3 regions of the Streptomyces sp. NBC_01551 genome follow, and region 1 is predicted to be linked to each of the others. Evidence: riboswitches for the same ligand, from Rfam matches in the RefSeq annotation. Region 1 holds a riboswitch; each other region holds the start of a gene.
What was found. Region 1 has a riboswitch for thiamine pyrophosphate ahead of thiC (phosphomethylpyrimidine synthase ThiC). Riboswitches for the same ligand answer to the same signal wherever they lie in the genome.
Positions count from the first base shown of each region.

Region 2: linked by a shared signal. The riboswitch ahead of OG982_RS22345 (thiamine ABC transporter substrate binding subunit) and the one ahead of thiC (phosphomethylpyrimidine synthase ThiC) in region 1 are both predicted to bind thiamine pyrophosphate.
Region 3: linked by a shared signal. The riboswitch ahead of thiO (glycine oxidase ThiO) and the one ahead of thiC (phosphomethylpyrimidine synthase ThiC) in region 1 are both predicted to bind thiamine pyrophosphate.

Region 1 covers NZ_JAPEPX010000001.1:3,177,498-3,180,746, reverse strand. Annotated here, with positions in the region: gene OG982_RS14195 (YibE/F family protein) at 1-1,273, opposite strand, end outside; TPP riboswitch at 1,313-1,459, shown strand; gene thiC (phosphomethylpyrimidine synthase ThiC) at 1,453-3,240, shown strand.
Region 2 covers NZ_JAPEPX010000001.1:4,898,033-4,901,281, forward strand. Annotated here, with positions in the region: gene OG982_RS22335 (phosphatidate cytidylyltransferase) at 1-273, shown strand, start outside; gene rlmN (23S rRNA (adenine(2503)-C(2))-methyltransferase RlmN) at 406-1,521, shown strand; TPP riboswitch at 1,580-1,688, shown strand; gene OG982_RS22345 (thiamine ABC transporter substrate binding subunit) at 1,773-2,873, shown strand; gene OG982_RS22350 (iron ABC transporter permease) at 2,927-3,249, shown strand, end outside.
Region 3 covers NZ_JAPEPX010000001.1:1,582,591-1,585,839, forward strand. Annotated here, with positions in the region: gene OG982_RS07100 (NAD(P)/FAD-dependent oxidoreductase) at 1-1,107, opposite strand, end outside; TPP riboswitch at 1,200-1,312, shown strand; gene thiO (glycine oxidase ThiO) at 1,310-2,491, shown strand; gene thiS (sulfur carrier protein ThiS) at 2,488-2,688, shown strand; gene OG982_RS07115 (thiazole synthase) at 2,694-3,249, shown strand, end outside.

The DNA.
Region 1 (3,249 bases):
AACCCACGAGCGTCCGTACGATCTCCTCCGCGACGAGCTCGCTGTTGGCCACCGAACCCATGCTGCTGTTGGCGATGGAGAACAGCAGCAGCAGCGGAAGCGCCGCGCCCGCGTAGGCCAGGACCAGGGTGTTGACGACCGACGCGATGTGGTCGCGTCCGATCCGGATGCCCGCCCGGTACAGGGCGCGCGGCCCCATCGTCGGGTCGGCCTGGCGGAGTTCCCAGACCGCCGACGTCTGCGTGACCGTCACATCGTCGAGGACGCCCAGCGATCCGATGATGACGCCCGCGAGCAGCAGACCGCTCATGTCGATGTTCGGGTAGAGCCCGTGGATCAGCCCGGTGTTGTCGTCGGTGTTCCCGCTGAGGAACGCCCAGTCGATGAACCCCGAGCCCAGCAGCCCGATGAGCAGCAGCGAGACGAGCGTGCCGAGGACCGCGACCGAGGTGCGGGCGGTCAGCCCGTGGCACATGTAGAGCGCGATCAGCATGATGGCACTGGCCCCGATGACCGCGACGACCAGCGGATTCGAGCCCTGCAGGATCGCCGGGAGGATGAAGAGGGTCAGCACCGCGAAGCTGACGGCGAGCGCGATCAGCGCGAACAAGCCGCGCATCCGGCCGACCAGGACGACCGCCACGGCGAAGATGCCGGCCAGGACCGCCATCGGGAGCTTGCGGTTCACGTCGATCACGGAGTACTGGAGGTCCCGGGGCGCGTCCGGCGCGTACGCCACCACCACCCCCTGGCCGTCCTCCAACTGGCGCGGTGCGCCGGGCTGGACGATCTCGACGAAGGTCCGGCCCTTCTCCGGGCCGGTGCCCACCTCGATGGTGGCCTTCTTGCACTCGCCGGTCTGCGCGGCCTGGGCCTCACGCCCCTCGGGGGTGGAGGGGTTGGGCGTGGAGGGCACCTGCCCGGCGTTCACGGACTTGCAGTCGACCTGCTCCAGGGAGACGACCTTGCCCTGCTGGGTCTGCCGGTCGAACCCCACACCGGAGCGCTCGTGCGCGGGAGCGCCGCCCGGCCAGAGCACCACCAGGCCGACGACGACGGCGGTGGCGAAGGGGATCAGCACGGCCGCGATGACCTTGCGCAGGTGCTTCGAGACAGGGGCCGCCGGGCCGTGGCTGTGGCTGTGGGAATGCCCGTGGCCGTGCCCCGGACCGGAGTGCGAGTGGCCCGAGTGGTCGGCGGGTTCGGCGTGCTGGATGGGGGGCTGCGGCGAGGACGTCACTGCCTGATCATCGCAAGAGATGAGGGGGCCCACTGTTCAGCACGCCATAGATGACGCTAGCGTGGGGGCACCTTTGCACAACGCGGGAGCTCGGAGCACCGGGCTGAGAGGGCGCTGATCACCGTAGGCGCGTCGACAGACGCATACGGGAAGAGGCTGCGCCGACCGCCGAACCTGTTACCGGGTAATGCCGGCGTAGGGAGATAGGTCTCATGACCATTCAGGACGCACGCACGCCTGCCGTCAGCCAGGACGCCGACGGCCAGACCGAGCGCCAGCCGGGCTGGCACAAGGGCTACGTCGCGGGCTCCCGCCCCGACATCCGGGTGCCGGTCCGCCAGGTCCACCTCACCAACGGCAAGGACGTGAGGCTCTACGACACGTCCGGGCCGTACACCGACCCGCAGATCGAGACCGACGTGCGCCGGGGCCTCGCGCCGCTGCGCGAGAACTGGATCATCAGCCGCGGCGACACCGAGGAGTACGCGGGCCGTCCCGTGCGCCCCGAGGACGACGGCATCAAGCACACCTCGCCGCGCGGTGGCCTCAAGAACCTCGACGCGGTCTTCCCGGGCCGCCCCCGCCAGCCCCGCCGGGGCCGCGGCGGCGCCGCCGTCACGCAGCTCGCGTACGCCCGCCGCGGTGAGATCACCCCGGAGATGGAGTACGTCGCGATCCGCGAGAACGTCTCCCCCGAGGTCGTCCGCGAGGAGATCGCCGCCGGCCGCGCGGTGCTCCCGGCGAACGTGAACCACCCGGAGATCGAGCCGATGATCATCGGCAAGAAGTTCCTGGTGAAGGTCAACGCGAACATCGGCAACTCCGCCGTCACCTCCTCCATCGAGGAGGAGGTCGACAAGATGACCTGGGCGACCAAGTGGGGCGCCGACACGGTCATGGACCTCTCCACCGGCCGCAACATCCACACCACCCGCGAGTGGGTGCTGCGCAACTCGCCCGTGCCGATCGGCACCGTGCCGCTCTACCAGGCGCTGGAGAAGGTCGACGGCCGGGCCGAGGAGCTGACCTGGGAGATCTACAAGGACACGGTCATCGAGCAGGCCGAGCAGGGCGTCGACTACATGACGGTCCACGCCGGCGTGCTGCTCCCGTACGTGCCGCTGACCGCCCGTCGCAAGACCGGCATCGTCTCGCGCGGTGGCTCGATCATGGCCGCGTGGTGCCTGGCGCACCACAAGGAGAACTTCCTCTACACGAACTTCGAGGAGCTCTGCGAGATCCTCGCGACGTACGACGTCACGTACTCGCTGGGCGACGGCCTGCGCCCCGGCTCCATCGCGGACGCCAACGACGCGGCGCAGTTCGCGGAGCTGAAGACGCTGGGCGAGCTGAACACGATCGCCAAGCGCCACAACGTGCAGACCATGATCGAGGGCCCGGGCCACGTCCCGATGCACAAGATCAAGGAGAACATCGACCTCCAGCAGGAGATCTGCGAGGAGGCGCCGTTCTACACGCTCGGCCCGCTGACCACGGACGTCGCGCCCGCGTACGACCACATCACCTCGGGCATCGGCGCCGCGATGATCGCCTGGTGGGGCACCGCGATGCTCTGCTACGTCACGCCCAAGGAGCACCTGGGCCTGCCGAACCGCGACGACGTGAAGACCGGCGTCATCACGTACAAGATCGCCGCGCACGCGGCGGACCTGGCCAAGGGGCACCCGGGCGCGCAGGAGTGGGACGACGCCCTCTCGGACGCGCGGTTCGAGTTCCGCTGGGAGGACCAGTTCAACCTGGCCCTCGACCCGGACACGGCCCGCGAGTTCCACGACGAGACGCTCCCGGCCGAGCCGGCGAAGACCGCGCACTTCTGCTCCATGTGCGGCCCGAAGTTCTGCTCGATGAAGATCTCCCAGGACATCCGCCGTGAGCACGGTGGTGACCTGAAGGCCGACGAGATCCAGGCGGGCATGGCGGAGAAGTCCGCCGAGTTCGCGGCGAGCGGCAACCGGGTGTACCTGCCGCTGGCCGACTGACCCGGCCGG
Region 2 (3,249 bases), 1.7 Mb from region 1:
GCCGTGGCCTTCGCGATGGCGGCCGGCGCCCTGTGCATGGAGTTCCTGATCGACGACGGCGCCTGGTGGCAGGGCCTGCTGCTCGGCCTCGCGGTCGCTGTCAGCGCCACCCTGGGCGACCTCGGCGAATCGATGATCAAGCGGGACCTCGGCATCAAGGACATGGGCACGCTGCTGCCGGGCCACGGCGGCATCATGGACCGGCTGGACTCCCTGCTGCCGACCGCCCCGGTGGTCTGGCTGCTGCTGGCCGCTTTCGTCGGCACCGGCTGACCGCACCCGGTCGGGTTATCCTGGAGGGCGCGCCGCGTATGCGTGGCGCGCCCTTTCCGTCCAGCGGCCGAGCCGCGGACCGGCCCTGCACGCGCGGGGTGACCCCCACCTCGTCGCACTGAGGAGTACCGCATGGCCCCCCGTCCCGCTCCGGGTGAGCTCACCTTCGTCGCACCCCGCGGAGTGAAGAAGCCGCCCCGGCACCTGGCCGACCTGACCCCGGCCGAGCGCCGCGAGGCGGTCGCCGCGATCGGTGAGAAGCCGTTCCGGGCCAAGCAGCTCTCGCAGCACTACTTCGCCCGGTACGCGCACGACCCGGCCGAGTGGACGGACATCCCCGCGGCCTCCCGCGAGAAGCTCCAGCAGGAGCTGCTGCCGGACCTGATGAACGTCCTGCGGCACATCTCGTGCGACAACGACACCACCCGCAAGACCCTGTGGAAGCTGCACGACGGCACGCTCGTCGAGTCCGTGCTGATGCGCTACCCCGACCGGGTCACCATGTGCATCTCCTCGCAGGCCGGCTGCGGCATGAACTGCCCGTTCTGCGCCACCGGCCAGGCCGGCCTCGACCGGAACCTGTCCACCGCCGAGATCGTGCACCAGATCGTCGACGGCATGCGCGCCCTGCGCGACGGCGAGGTCCCCGGCGGCCCGGCCCGGCTGTCGAACATCGTCTTCATGGGCATGGGCGAGCCGCTGGCGAACTACAACCGCGTCGTCGGCGCCATCCGCCGCCTGACCGACCCCGAGCCCGACGGCCTCGGCCTGTCGCAGCGCGGCATCACCGTCTCCACCGTCGGCCTGGTCCCGGCCATGCTGCGCTTCGCCGACGAGGGCTTCAAGTGCCGCCTCGCCGTCTCGCTGCACGCCCCGGACGACGAGCTGCGCGACACCCTGGTGCCCGTGAACACCCGCTGGAACGTCCGCGAGGTGCTGGACGCGGCCTGGGAGTACGCGGAGAAGTCCGGCCGGCGGATCTCCATCGAGTACGCCCTGATCCGCGACATCAACGACCAGGCCTGGCGCGGTGACCTGCTGGGCAAGCTGCTCAAGGGCAAGCGGGTCCACGTCAACCTCATCCCGCTGAACCCGACCCCGGGCTCCAAGTGGACCGCCTCGCGCCCCGAGGACGAGCGCGCGTTCGTCGAGGCCATCGCCCGCCACGGCGTGCCGGTGACCGTACGGGACACCCGCGGCCAGGAAATCGACGGCGCGTGCGGCCAGCTGGCGGCCTCGGAGCGCTAGATTCCGGCCGCGATCGGCCCTATTCGGCCACGGGGTACCCTGTGGCCGAACCAATTGCATATTCCGACAGGGGAGCGCCACAGCGCTGAGAGTGCGGGACCGTCATCCGCAGACCCTCTGAACCTCGCCCCGGTCATTCGGGGTAGGAAGTTCGGTCATCACTCAAGCTGTTGCGCCATGCCCGGCGTCCGCTCGATCAGAGCGCCGGGCATGGCCGCGTCTTCTCCTGGACATCCCAGGAGGAATCACCAGTGAGCACCACCAAGAAGATCGCGGGTGCCGCGCTCGCGGCCGCGATCGGCGTCACCACGCTCAGCGCCTGCGGCGGCGGTGACGCCAAGGACAAGCCGGCGGGCGCGAGCGACGCCCCCAAGTCCAAGACCGTCACCCTCGTCTCGCACGACTCCTTCAACGTGACCGACACGGTCCTCAAGGAGTTCGAGCAGCAGAGCGGCTACACCGTGAAGGTGCTGAAGTCCGGCGACGCCGGCGCGGCGCTGAACCAGGAGATCCTGACGAAGGGCTCCCCGCGCGGCGACGTCTTCTTCGGCGTCGACAACACGCTCCTCTCGCGCGCCCTCGACAACGGCATCTTCACGCCGTACGAGGCCAAGGGCCTCGGCGAGGTCAAGCCGGAGTACGTGCTCGACAAGGAGCACCGGGTCACCCCGGTCGACTCCGGCGACATCTGCGTCAACTACGACAAGCAGTACTTCGCGGACAAGAAGCTCGCCCCGCCGCAGACGCTGGACGACCTGATCAAGCCGGAGTACAAGAACCTGCTGGTCACCGAGAACGCCGCGACCTCGTCGCCGGGCCTCGGCTTCCTGCTCGCCTCCGTCGGCAAGTACGGCGAGGACGGCTGGAAGGACTACTGGAGCAAGCTCAAGGCCAACGGCGTCGAGGTCGTCGACGGCTGGGAGCAGGCCTACAACGAGCGCTTCTCCGGCTCCGCGGGCGGCAAGAAGGCCAAGGGCGACCGCCCGCTGGTCGTCTCCTACGCCTCCAGCCCGCCGGTCGAGGTCCTGTACGGCGAGCCGAAGCCGGCCGAGGCCCCCACGGGCGTCTCCACCGGCACCTGCTTCCGTCAGGTCGAGTTCGCGGGCCTGCTCAAGGGTGCGAAGAACGAGGAGGGCGGCAAGGCGCTCCTCGACTTCCTGGTGAGCAAGAAGTTCCAGGAAGACATGCCGCTCCAGATGTTCGTGAACCCGGTGGTCAAGGACGCGAAGCTGCCGGAGCTGTTCACGCAGCACGGCGTGGTCATCGAGAAGCCGGAGAACGTGGCCCCGCAGACCATCGCCAAGAACCGTGACCAGTGGGTCAAGGCATGGTCCTCGCTCGTCGTGAAGTAGTACGGAAGAGCCCGAAGGAGACCGTGCGGGCCACGGCCGTCAGGCTCGCCCTGATGGCCGTCCCGCTCGTCTTCTTCGGGCTGTTCTTCGCCTACCCCGTCGCCGCGATCGTCGGGCGCGGGCTCAAGACGCAGGACGGCTGGCAGTTCGGCCGCATCGGCGAGGTGCTGACGCAGCCCGACATCGCCGACGTCCTCTGGTTCACCACCTGGCAGGCGCTCGCGTCCACCGTGCTCACGCTGGTGATCGCGCTCCCCGGCGCGTACGTGTTCGCGCGCTTCGAGTTCCCCGGCAAGCAGCTGCTGCGGGCGGTGGTCACCGTTCCGTTCGTACTGCCGACCGTGGTCGTCGGCACCGCCTTCCTCGCGCTGGTCGG
Region 3 (3,249 bases), 1.6 Mb from region 1:
CGCGAGGATCGCCACCAGGGCTCCGCCCCGGAGCCAGCACACCGACCAGGCGGGGTCGGCCGGGTCGCCGCGCCAGATCAGCTCGTCCGCCCCGCCGTGGTACCCGGCGTACTGCACGAAACGGCCGAACTGCTCCGACCAGAAGTACGGCACCGGGTCGTAGACCTGGGCCGGCTCCCCCGCCAGGATGTTCGCCGCGACGGAGCGAGGGCCCTGAAGGGCGTTGTCCCAGTGGTGGACCAGGAGGCGCTCCCCGTAGCGGGCCGACGGGAACGAGGCGCAGTCGCCCACCGCCCAGACCCCCGGCAGGGACGTCCGCAGGTACGCGTCCGCCGTGACCGAGCCGTCCGGGCCCAGCTCGACGCCCGAGCCCGCGAGCCAGCGCGTCGCGGGGCGGGCCCCGATGCCGACGACCACCGCGCCCGCCTCCAGCGAGCGCCCGTCGGCCAGCGCGACCCGGCCCGCCTCCACCGAGGCCACCCGCGCGCCGGTCAGCAGCGAGGCCCCCGCCTCCTCGTACCACCGCGCCATCGGAGCCGCGACCTCCGCCGGCAGCGCGCCCGCGAGCACCCGGTCCGCCGCCTCGACGACCGTCACCTCGCAGCCCGCCTCCCGCGCGGCCGTGGCGAACTCCGCCCCGATCCAGCCGGCCCCCACGACCACGGTCGCCGGCGCCGCCGCCAGCACCGGCCGCAGCCGCGCCGCGTCGTCCAGCGTGCGCAGCAGGTGCACGCCGGGGATCCCCTCCGACCCGGGCAGCGTCAGCGGCTCCGCGCCCGTCGCCAGCACGAGCACCTCGTACGGGACCGGGCCCGCCTCGGTGTCCAGCTCGCGCTCGGCGGCCCGCAGCCCGGTGACCTCCACGCCGAGCCGCAGCTCGATGCCGAGGCCCTCGAAGTCCACGTCGAACGCGGAATCCTCGGCCTTGCCGAGCAGCACCGCCTTCGACAGCGGCGGTCGGTCGTACGGCTGGTGCGGCTCGGCGCCCAGCAGGGTCACGGGGCCGGTCCATCCCCGCTCCCGCAGTGCGACGGCCGTCTGCACCCCGGCCATTCCGGCACCGACGATGACGACACCGCTCTGAGTCTGTTCCGTCTGCTCGCTCATCCAGCCCACCCTAATCATCTGACACTCCGTCAGGAATAGTGGCCGGGGAAGGCAGCCTTACCCGGCACCGACGCCGGGGTTAGTCTGGCCACCGTACCTATCGCGGGAGTCCGGGCGCACCGGACTGAGAGGGAGGCTGGACGGCCTCCGACCGTACGAACCTGATCCGGGTCATGCCGGCGAAGGGAGGGGCTGGACGCCCATGCACTCATCTCGGAACAAATCCGACACGGGATCCGACGTCCTCGTCATCGGGGGCGGCATCATCGGCCTGGTCACAGCCTGGCAGGCGGCCCGGCGCGGGCTGCGCACCGCACTCGTCGACCCGGCACCCGGCGGCGGCGCCGCCCAGGTCGCGGCCGGCATGCTCGCCGCCGTCACCGAACTGCACTACGGCGAGGAGACCCTGCTCGGGCTGAACCTCGCCTCCGCCGCCCGCTACCCGGAGTTCGCCGCCGAACTGGCCGACGCCAGCGGCGGGATGGACATCGGCTACCGCGCCTGCGGCACCCTCGCCGTGGCCCTCGACGCCGACGACCGGCTCCACCTGCGCGAGCTGCACGCGCTCCAGCGCCGCTGCGGCCTGGAGTCCGAGTGGCTCACCGGCCGCGAGTGCCGCCGCCTGGAGCCGATGCTGGCCCCGGGCGTCCGCGGCGGCCTGCGCGTGGACGGCGACCACCAGGTCGACCCGCGCCGGCTGGCGGCCGCGCTGCTGGCGGCCTGCGAGCGCGCCGGGGTGGAGATCCGCCGGGCGAGCGCGGAGCGGCTGCTCACCGCCGCCGACCGGGCCGTCGGGGTACGGCTCGACGACGGTACGGAACCGCGCGCCGACCAGGTGGTGCTGGCCGCGGGGTCGCTCAGCGGCCGGCTGGCCGGCGTACCGCCGGAGGTGGCGGCTCCGGTAAGGCCGGTGAAGGGGCAGGTGCTGCGGCTGACCGTGCCGCCCGGGTACGGGCCGTTCCTGTCCCGGACCGTACGGGCCGTCGTGCGCGGCAGCCACGTGTACCTGGTCCCGCGCGAGAACGGCGAACTCGTCGTCGGCGCCACCAGCGAGGAACTCGGCTGGGACACGACGGTCACCGCGGGCGGGGTGTACGAGCTGCTGCGCGACGCCCACGAGTTGGTTCCCGGCATCACCGAACTCCCGCTGACCGAGACCCGCGCCGGGCTCCGTCCCGGTTCTCCCGACAACGCCCCGCTGCTCGGGCCGACCGATCTGCCCGGTCTGCACCTGGCCACCGGGCACTACCGCAACGGGGTGCTGCTGACCCCGATCACCGGCGAGGTGATGGCGGAGCTGCTGACCACCGGCGTCGTACCGGAGATCGCCCGCCCCTTCACCCCGCGTCGTTTCACCCCGGCACGTCAGGAGTCGTACGCATGACCATCTCCGTCAACGGCGAGCCGCGCGAGGTCGCGGCCGGCACCACCCTGGACGCGGTGGTCGCCACCCTGACCGCGGCGCCGGCCGGTGTCGCGGCCGCGCTGAACGAGACCGTCGTCCCGCGCGGCCAGTGGCCGGCCACCCCGGTCGGCGAGGGCGACCGGGTCGAGATCCTGACCGCCGTGCAGGGAGGCTGAGCGTGATGGCCGACGACGTCTTCGAGCTGGGCGGCCGGAGCTTCTCCTCCCGTCTGATCATGGGGACCGGCGGGGCGCCGAGCCTCGACGTCCTGGAGCGCGCACTGGTGGCCTCCGGGACGGAGCTGACGACGGTCGCGATGCGCCGGCTGGACCCGACAGTGCAGGGCTCGGTCCTGTCGGTCCTGACCCGGCTCGGCATCGCGGTCCTGCCCAACACGGCGGGCTGCTTCACGGCGGGCGAGGCGGTGCTGACGGCGCGGCTCGCGCGGGAGGCGCTGGGCACGGACTGGGTCAAGCTGGAGGTGGTCGCCGACGAGCGGACCCTCCTTCCCGACGGCGTGGAGCTGCTGGACGCGGCGGAGACGCTGGTGGACGAGGGCTTCACCGTCCTCCCGTACACGAACGACGACCCCGTGCTCGCGCGCAGGCTGGAGGACGTGGGCTGCGCGGCGATCATGCCGCTGGGGTCGCCGATCGGGTCGGGGATGGGGATCCGCAACCCCCACAACTTCGAGCTGATCTGCGAGCGGGCCGGGGTCCCGGTGGTCCTGGACGCGG